Regions from separate parts of the Streptomyces sp. NPDC052496 genome, predicted to be linked through region 1. Evidence: riboswitches for the same ligand, from Rfam matches in the RefSeq annotation. Region 1 holds a riboswitch; the other holds the start of a gene.
What was found. A riboswitch is a leader RNA that binds a small molecule or an ion and turns the genes downstream of it on or off. The one in region 1 is predicted to bind thiamine pyrophosphate.

Region 1 (3,788 bases):
GTATCCGCCCCGCCCGGTAGGCCAGCCGGCCGCCCTCGACCGCGTGCCGCATCGCCTCCGCCATCAGGACGGGCTCCTGCGCACGGGTCACCGCCGACGCCAGCATCACCGCGGCACAGCCCAGCTCCATGGCCAGGGCGGCGTCGGAGGCGGTGCCCGCGCCCGCGTCCAGGATCACCGGAACCCCGGCCCGCTCGGTGATCAGCTGGAAGTTGTGCGGATTGCGGATGCCCAGCCCGGAGCCGATGGGGGAGCCCAGCGGCATGATCGCGGCGCAGCCCACGTCCTCCAGCTTGCGGGCCAGCACCGGGTCGTCGCTGGTGTACGGCAGGACCGTGAACCCGTCGTCGACCAGGGTCTCCGCGGCGTCCAGCAGCTCGACCGGGTCGGGCAGCAGCGTGCGCTCGTCCGCGACCACCTCCAGCTTGACCCAGTCGGTGCCCAGCGCCTCACGGGCCAGCCGGGCGGTCAGGACCGCCTCGCCCGCGGTGAAGCAGCCGGCGGTGTTCGGCAGCACCCGGATGCCGTGCCGTTCCAGTACGGACAGCACCGAGCCCTGCACGGTCGGGTCCAGGCGGCGCATGGCGACCGTCGTCAGCTCCGTACCGGAGGCGAGCAGCGCCCGCTCCAGGACGTCGAGGCTGGGCGCCCCGCCCGTACCCATGATCAGCCGGGAGTCGAAAGTGGTGTCGGCGATGGTGAGGAGATCGTCGGCCATGACGTACGGATCAGCCTCCCTGGACTGCGGTGAGGACCTCGACGCGGTCGCCGTCGCCGAGTGCGGTGGCGGGCCACTGGCCGCGCGGCACCACGGCCTCGTTGACGGCGGCGGCCACGCCGGCGGGCGCCGTGGTCAGACCGGCGACGAGCCGGTCCAGGGTGAGCCCGCCGGGAAACTCCCGGGGCTCGCCGTTCACGGAGACGGTGATGGGGGTGGTGACGGTCATACGGGCTGCTCCTGGGAGGCGGGGGCGGGCGTGGGGCGGCCCTGGCCGTGGGCGGGCGCGGAGCCGTGGGCGGTGCCGGGCGGCGGCGCCGCGAAGCGGTCCGGGGAGAACGCCCGGGCCTCCTCCGGCAGCGGGCCGCCGGTCAGTACCGCCGCCATCACGTCGCCCGTGACGGGCGTCAGCAGCACCCCGTTGCGGTGGTGGCCGGTCGCCACCAGCAGGCCGGGCAGCGCGGTCGGGCCGAGCAGCGGCGCGTTGTCGGGCGAGCCGGGGCGCAGCCCGGCGCGGGTCTCGACCAGGGGGAGTTCGGTGATGCCGGGGACCAGTTCGTGGGCGTCGCGCAGCAGTTCGTAGACCCCGCCCGCGGTGACCGTGGTGTCCCAGCCCAGTTCCTCGCTGGTGGCGCCGACGACCAGCTCGCCGTTCTCGCGCGGCACGAGGTAGAGCGGGCCGCCACGTACCACGGCCCGTACGGTGCGGGACAGGAACGGTACGCCGCCGGGCAGGCCGTCCGGCATCCGCAGCCGCAGCACCTGGCCCTTGACCGGGCGCACCGGCGGCAGCACGTCCTCCGGGACGCCCGCCAGCCGCCCGCTCCGGCTGCCCGCCGCGAGCACGACCTGACCGGCCGCGATCCGCTCCCCGCCGGCCAGTTCGACGCCGGTGGCGCGGCCCCGCCCGACGGTCAGCCGCTCGGCAGCGGCGCGGTGGAAGACCACCCCCGCCCGCTCGCAGGCGGCGAGCAGCGCGGCGGCCAGCCGGCGCGGGTCGACCTGGTGGTCGCCGTCCACCCGCAGCCCGCCGCGCACGCCCGGCGCGAGCATCGGCTCCAGGCGCCGGCACTCGCGCCCGGTCAGCCACTCCGATTCCAGGCCGCTGCGGCGCTGGAGGGCGTGCAGGTCGCGCAGGTGGGCGCGGTCGTCGGCGTCCAGCGCGACGGCCAGGGTGCCGCACCGGCGGTAACCGAGGTCCAGGCCGCTCGCCTCCGTCAGCTCGGCGGCGAAGCCGGGATAACGGCGCGCGGAGGCGAGATTGAGGCCGAGCAGCGTCTGCTCGCCGTAGTGCAGCTCGGTGACGGCGGCCAGCATCCCGGCTGCGACCTGGGCGGCGCCGCCGCCGGGAGCCGGGTCGGCGACGGCGGTACGCAGCCCGCGCTGGGCCGCCCGCCAGGCGGTGACCAGACCGATGACGCCACCCCCGATGACGAGGACGTCCGGCACGTCCACGGGGGTGGGTACGGGGTGGTGTGCAGGTGGATGCATGGGCGTCCAGCCCCTCCCTTCGCCGGCATGACCCGGATCAGGTTCGTACGGTCGGAGGCCGCCGCAGCCTCCCTCTCAGCCCGGTCGCGTCCGGGCTCCCGCGTGTGCGTTCACCGCAACCCTAGTACGGGCCGCCGACGCCCCGTAAGGGAGCGCGGGGCCGCCGCCGCGGGTGACGGACCGTGACGTTGTGTCATAGATCTCGTCGCGCGGTGCTGCGGGTCGCGAGACACACCGTCTTACAGTGATCGGGTGAGCGAGCAGACCCAGTCCCAGGACCCTGACCGCGCGCGCCAGGACCGCGAAACCGCCGGGCGGGCCGCCGAGCGGACCCGGCGCGCCGTCGTCGTCGGCGCCGGCCTGGCCGGTGTGCAGACCGCCGTCGCCCTGCGCGAACAGGGCTGGCGCGGCGAGATCACGGTGCTCGGCGAGGAGCCGCACCGGCCGTACGACCGCCCGCCGCTGTCCAAGGCCGTACTGCTCGGCAAGGCCGACGGGTCCGCCTTCGACGTGGACTTCGAGGCGCTCGGCATCGACCTGCTCCTGGGCCGGCGCGCCATAGGGCTCGCGGCCGCCTCGCGGGTGCTGGAGACCGACGCCGGACCGCTGCCGTACGACCACCTGGTGATCGCCACCGGCGCCGAGCCGGTCACCCTGCCCGGCTGCGACGGCCTGCCGGACGTGCACGTGCTGCGCACCCTCGACGACGCCGAGCGGCTGCGGCCGGTACTGGCCGGGCAGCGCGAGGTGGTGGTCGTCGGCGCGGGCTGGATCGGCGCGGAGTTCACCACCGCGGCGCGCGAGGCGGGCTGCCGGGTGACGGTCGTCGAGGCCGCCGGCCGGCCGCTGGCCGGCGCACTGCCCGCCGAGGTCGCCGCTCCGATGGCCGCCTGGTACGAGGACTGCGGCGCCCGGCTGCGGACCGGTGCGCGGGTCGCCGCCGTCACCGAGGACGCGGTGACGCTCACCGACGGCACGACGCTCACCGCCGACGCGGTCGTGGTCGGCATCGGCGCCCGGCCCGCTACCTCCTGGCTGGCCGGCTCCGGCGTCGAGCTGTCGCCCGAGGACCGCTCCGTCCTGGCCGACGAGCGGCTGCGCACCTCGCTGCCCGACGTGTACGCGGTCGGCGACTGCGCCTCCTTCCCGTCCGCCCGCTACGGCAGCCGCCTCCTGGTCCACCACTGGGACAACGCCCTGCACGGGCCGCGCACGGTCGCCGCCACCATCGTCCGCGGCGCGGCGGAGGGGCCGGTCTACGACCCGGTCCCGTACTTCTGGTCCGAGCAGTTCGGCCGCTTCGTGCAGTACGCCGGGCACCACGCCGGGGCGGACGAGACGGTGTGGCGCGGCGACCCGCAGAGCGCGGCCTGGTCGGTGATCTGGCTGCGCGAGGGCGTGCTGGTCGCGCTGCTGGCGGTCGGCCGGCCCCGTGACCTGGCCCAGGGGCGCAAGCTCATCGAGCGGGGCGCGGTGCTGGACCGGCGGATGGCGGCGGACGCGTCCGTACCGCTGAAGTCGGCGGCGGTCTGAGGCGGTCCGAGGCGGTCTGAGACGGTCCGAGGGGGCGGCCGGGGTG
Region 2 (3,788 bases), on a different contig from region 1:
TTGCCGGTCAGCAGCGCCCATCCGATGAAGAGGGAGCCGAGCAGGCCGATCAGCAGCAGTGAGACGAGCGTGCCCAGTACGGCGACGGAGGTACGCGCCGTCAGGCCGTGGCACATGTAGAGGGCCACCAGCATGATCGCGCTGCCGCCGACGATGGCGACCACCAGGGGATTCGATCCCTGGAGGATGGCGGGCAGGATGAACAGCGTCAGGACCAGGAAACTCACGACGAGCGCGACCAGGGCGAGGAGCCCGCGCAACCGCCCGACCACGACGACCGCCGCGGCGAAGATGGCGGCGAGCACCCACATCGGGAAGGTCCGGTCCACATCCGTGACCGAATACTGCAGGTCTTTGGGCGCTTTGGGCGCGTACGCGACCACGACCCCCTGCCCGGCTTCGTAGTGCCGCGTGGCGTCGGGCGTCACGATCGACTCGAACCGCCGGCCCGTGTCCTTCCCCGTGGTCACCTCGATGACCGCCCGCTCGCAGTGCTTGGCCGGCTGGGTGCCCGCGGGAGCACCGGGTTGCTGTTGCGAAGGTTGCTGTTGCTGCTGGGCGTGGACGTCCGCGCAGTTCACCTCCTCGACCTTCACCACCTTCGCCTTCTCGGTCGGCTGGTCGAAACCGACACCGGACGGCTTGTGACCGGGCGCGCCGCCGGGCCACAGCACGACCAGACCGGCCAGGACCGCGACGGCGAAGGGGATGAGCACCGCGGCGATGACCTTGCGCAGGTGACGCGAGACGGGGGTGGCCGGGCCGTGGCTGTGACTGTGGCCGTGGTCGTGGCCGGGCCCACGGTTGTTTCCGTGGCTGTGACTGTGGCCGTGGCCGGGCTCATGGCTCCGTCCGTGGCTGTGGCTGTGCGCGGAGCTGTGGCCGTGTCCGGCTCCGGGCCCGGGCTCGGAGCCGGACACAGCGGCGGGCCCGGTGGCAGATCCGGTGGCAGGCTCAGGCCCGACACCGGCACCGGCCCCGGACATCGGCTCAGGCCCACCCCCCTCCCCGTACCCATACCCCTGCGGCGGGCCGGAAGCGTGGTGGTGCGCGGAGTGCGGAGGCTCGTTGCTGGTCACCGCCCGATCATCGCAAGAACTGGCAGGGCCCCCTGTTCACCGCGCCATACCGGCCGCTACCGTGGTGGCACCTTTGCAATCGCGGGAGCTCGGAGCACCGGGCTGAGAGGGCGCTGACCCCCGTACGGAACGTCCGGCCGAAGCCGGGAACGCCGTGTCGGACATCGCTGCGTCGACCGCCGAACCTGTTACCGGGTAATGCCGGCGTAGGGAGTGGGTCTTCATGACTCTGCAGGATGCACGCACGCCTGAAAACGGCCAGGGCTCCACCCAGGAGATCGGCTGGCACAAGGGCTACCTCACCGGATCGCGCCCCGACCTCAGGGTTCCGGTCCGCCGTGTGCACCTCACCAACGGCAAGGACGTGACGCTCTACGACACGTCAGGGCCGTACACCGACCCCAACATCGAAACGGACGTCCGCCGCGGCCTCGCGCCGCTGCGGGAGAACTGGATCATCAGCCGCGGAGACACCGAGGAGTACGCGGGCCGGCCGCCCCGCCCCGAGGACGACGGCCTCAAGCACACCTCGCCGCGCGGCGGCCTGAAGAACCTCGACGCGGTCTTCCCCGGCCGCCCCCGGCAGCCGCGCCGGGGCCGTGGCGGCGCCGCGGTCACCCAGCTGGCGTACGCGCGGCGGGGCGAGGTCACGGCGGAGATGGAGTACGTCGCGCTCCGCGAGAACGTCTCCCCCGAGTTCGTACGGGACGAGATCGCGGCCGGCCGGGCCGTGCTGCCCGCCAACGTCAACCACCCGGAGATCGAGCCGATGATCATCGGCAAGAACTTCCTGGTGAAGGTCAACGCGAACATCGGCAACTCCGCCATCACCTCCTCCATCGAGGAAGAGGTGGAGAAGATGACCTGGGCGACCCGCTGGGGCGCCGACACGGTCATGGACCTGTCCACCGGCCGCAACATCCACACCACCCGCGAGTGGGTGCTGCGCAACTCCCCCGTCCCCATCGGCACCGTCCCCCTCTACCAGGCACTGGAGAAGGTGGACGGCAAGGCCGAGGAACTGTCCTGGGAGATCTACAAGGACACGGTCATCGAGCAGGCCGAACAGGGCGTGGACTACATGACCGTCCACGCGGGCGTCCTGCTGCGCTACGTACCGCTGACGGCCCGCCGCAAGACCGGCATCGTCTCGCGCGGTGGATCGATCATGGCGGCGTGGTGCCTGGCGCACCACAAGGAGTCGTTCCTCTACACCCACTTCGAGGAACTCTGCGACATCCTCGCCTCCTACGACGTCACGTACTCCCTCGGCGACGGCCTGCGCCCCGGCTCCATCGCGGACGCCAACGACGAGGCGCAGTTCGCGGAGCTGCGCACGCTCGGCGAACTCAACTCGATCGCCAAGCGGCACGGCGTACAGACCATGATCGAGGGCCCGGGCCACGTCCCGATGCACAAGATCAAGGAAAACATCGACCTCCAGCAGGAGATCTGCGAAGAGGCCCCGTTCTACACGCTCGGCCCGCTGACCACCGACATCGCTCCCGCGTACGACCACATCACCTCCGGGATCGGCGCGGCGATGATCGCGTGGTGGGGCACGGCGATGCTCTGCTACGTCACGCCCAAGGAGCACCTGGGCCTGCCGGACCGGGACGACGTGAAGACCGGCGTCATCACGTACAAGATCGCGGCCCATGCGGCGGACCTGGCCAAGGGCCACCCGGGGGCGCAGGAGTGGGACGACGCCCTGTCCGACGCGCGCTTCGAGTTCCGGTGGGAGGACCAGTTCAACCTGGCCCTCGACCCGGACACGGCCCGCGCCTTCCACGACGAGACGCTGCCGGCGGAGCCGGCGAAGACGGCGCACTTCTGCTCCATGTGCGGGCCGAAGTTCTGTTCCATGAAGATCTCCCAGGACATCCGCCGCGAGCACGGCGGCGACCTGGCGGTCGATGCGGAGGTGGCGGCCGGCATGGCGGAGAAGTCGAAGGAGTTCGCGGCGGCGGGGAATCGGGTGTATCTGCCGATCGCGGAGTGAGGGATTTCGAGACCGTAACCTGTGGTTACGGTCTCGGAAAGTCTCCGGTGCGTTATCCACAGGGGCTGGCCTGCGGACTTATATGAGCCCTCGCGGAAAATGGGGGTTCCGCCGATGCGTCCGGCGCGAATCCTTCGGCTCTTTCACAGGCTGGTGCGCACCCAGGAGCATGACTATCGTGCTACGGAGAACGGGCCCGAAACCGCATGTTCGGATTGCGGCTTCGGGCCCGCTCTGTACGAGGCTTTCCGGGTCAGCGGGGCAGCGTGTCTCTGGGCACCCCGTCGGCCCCCACCCCGACCTGCCGGGTGCCGCCCCGCCGGCCCTCATCCCGACCTGCCGGATGCCGCCCCGCCGGCCCTCATCCCGACCTGCCGGATGCCGCCCCGCATGAGCAGCATCCGCAGCGAGTCGTGCACGCGGTGTTCGGTGCGTCCGGTCCGCTGGGCGATCACCGCAACGGGTAACTCGTGACTGCTGAGTTGACGAGCGTGGGGCCAGGTAGGCCGCTACGGCCCAGCTGTCGCCCGTGACGACCAAGTGGCGGCGCTTACTTAGTGCCTTGCGCGCGTTCGTGCGGCCGAATTCCCCATGCAGCGGCCGCCGGGAACCAGTGTTCGCCGCCCGGCATCGTGAGCCTTCGCAGCCGCGCGCTGGTCGCCGCGTACACGAAGTCATCGACGCTCACGGCCTCTTGCCTGACTGCC

Region 2: linked by a shared signal. The riboswitch ahead of thiC (phosphomethylpyrimidine synthase ThiC) and the one ahead of thiO (glycine oxidase ThiO) in region 1 are both predicted to bind thiamine pyrophosphate.

The regions. Positions count from the first base shown of each region.
Region 1 is NZ_JBFAUH010000035.1:6,188-9,975, reverse strand. Features, by position in the region: gene AB0L45_RS34260 (thiazole synthase) at 1-718, opposite strand, end outside; gene thiS (sulfur carrier protein ThiS) at 729-947, opposite strand; gene thiO (glycine oxidase ThiO) at 944-2,209, opposite strand; TPP riboswitch at 2,207-2,322, opposite strand; gene AB0L45_RS34245 (FAD-dependent oxidoreductase) at 2,462-3,742, shown strand.
Region 2 is NZ_JBFAUH010000003.1:271,650-275,437, forward strand. Features, by position in the region: gene AB0L45_RS06650 (YibE/F family protein) at 1-986, opposite strand, end outside; TPP riboswitch at 1,151-1,309, shown strand; gene thiC (phosphomethylpyrimidine synthase ThiC) at 1,303-3,081, shown strand.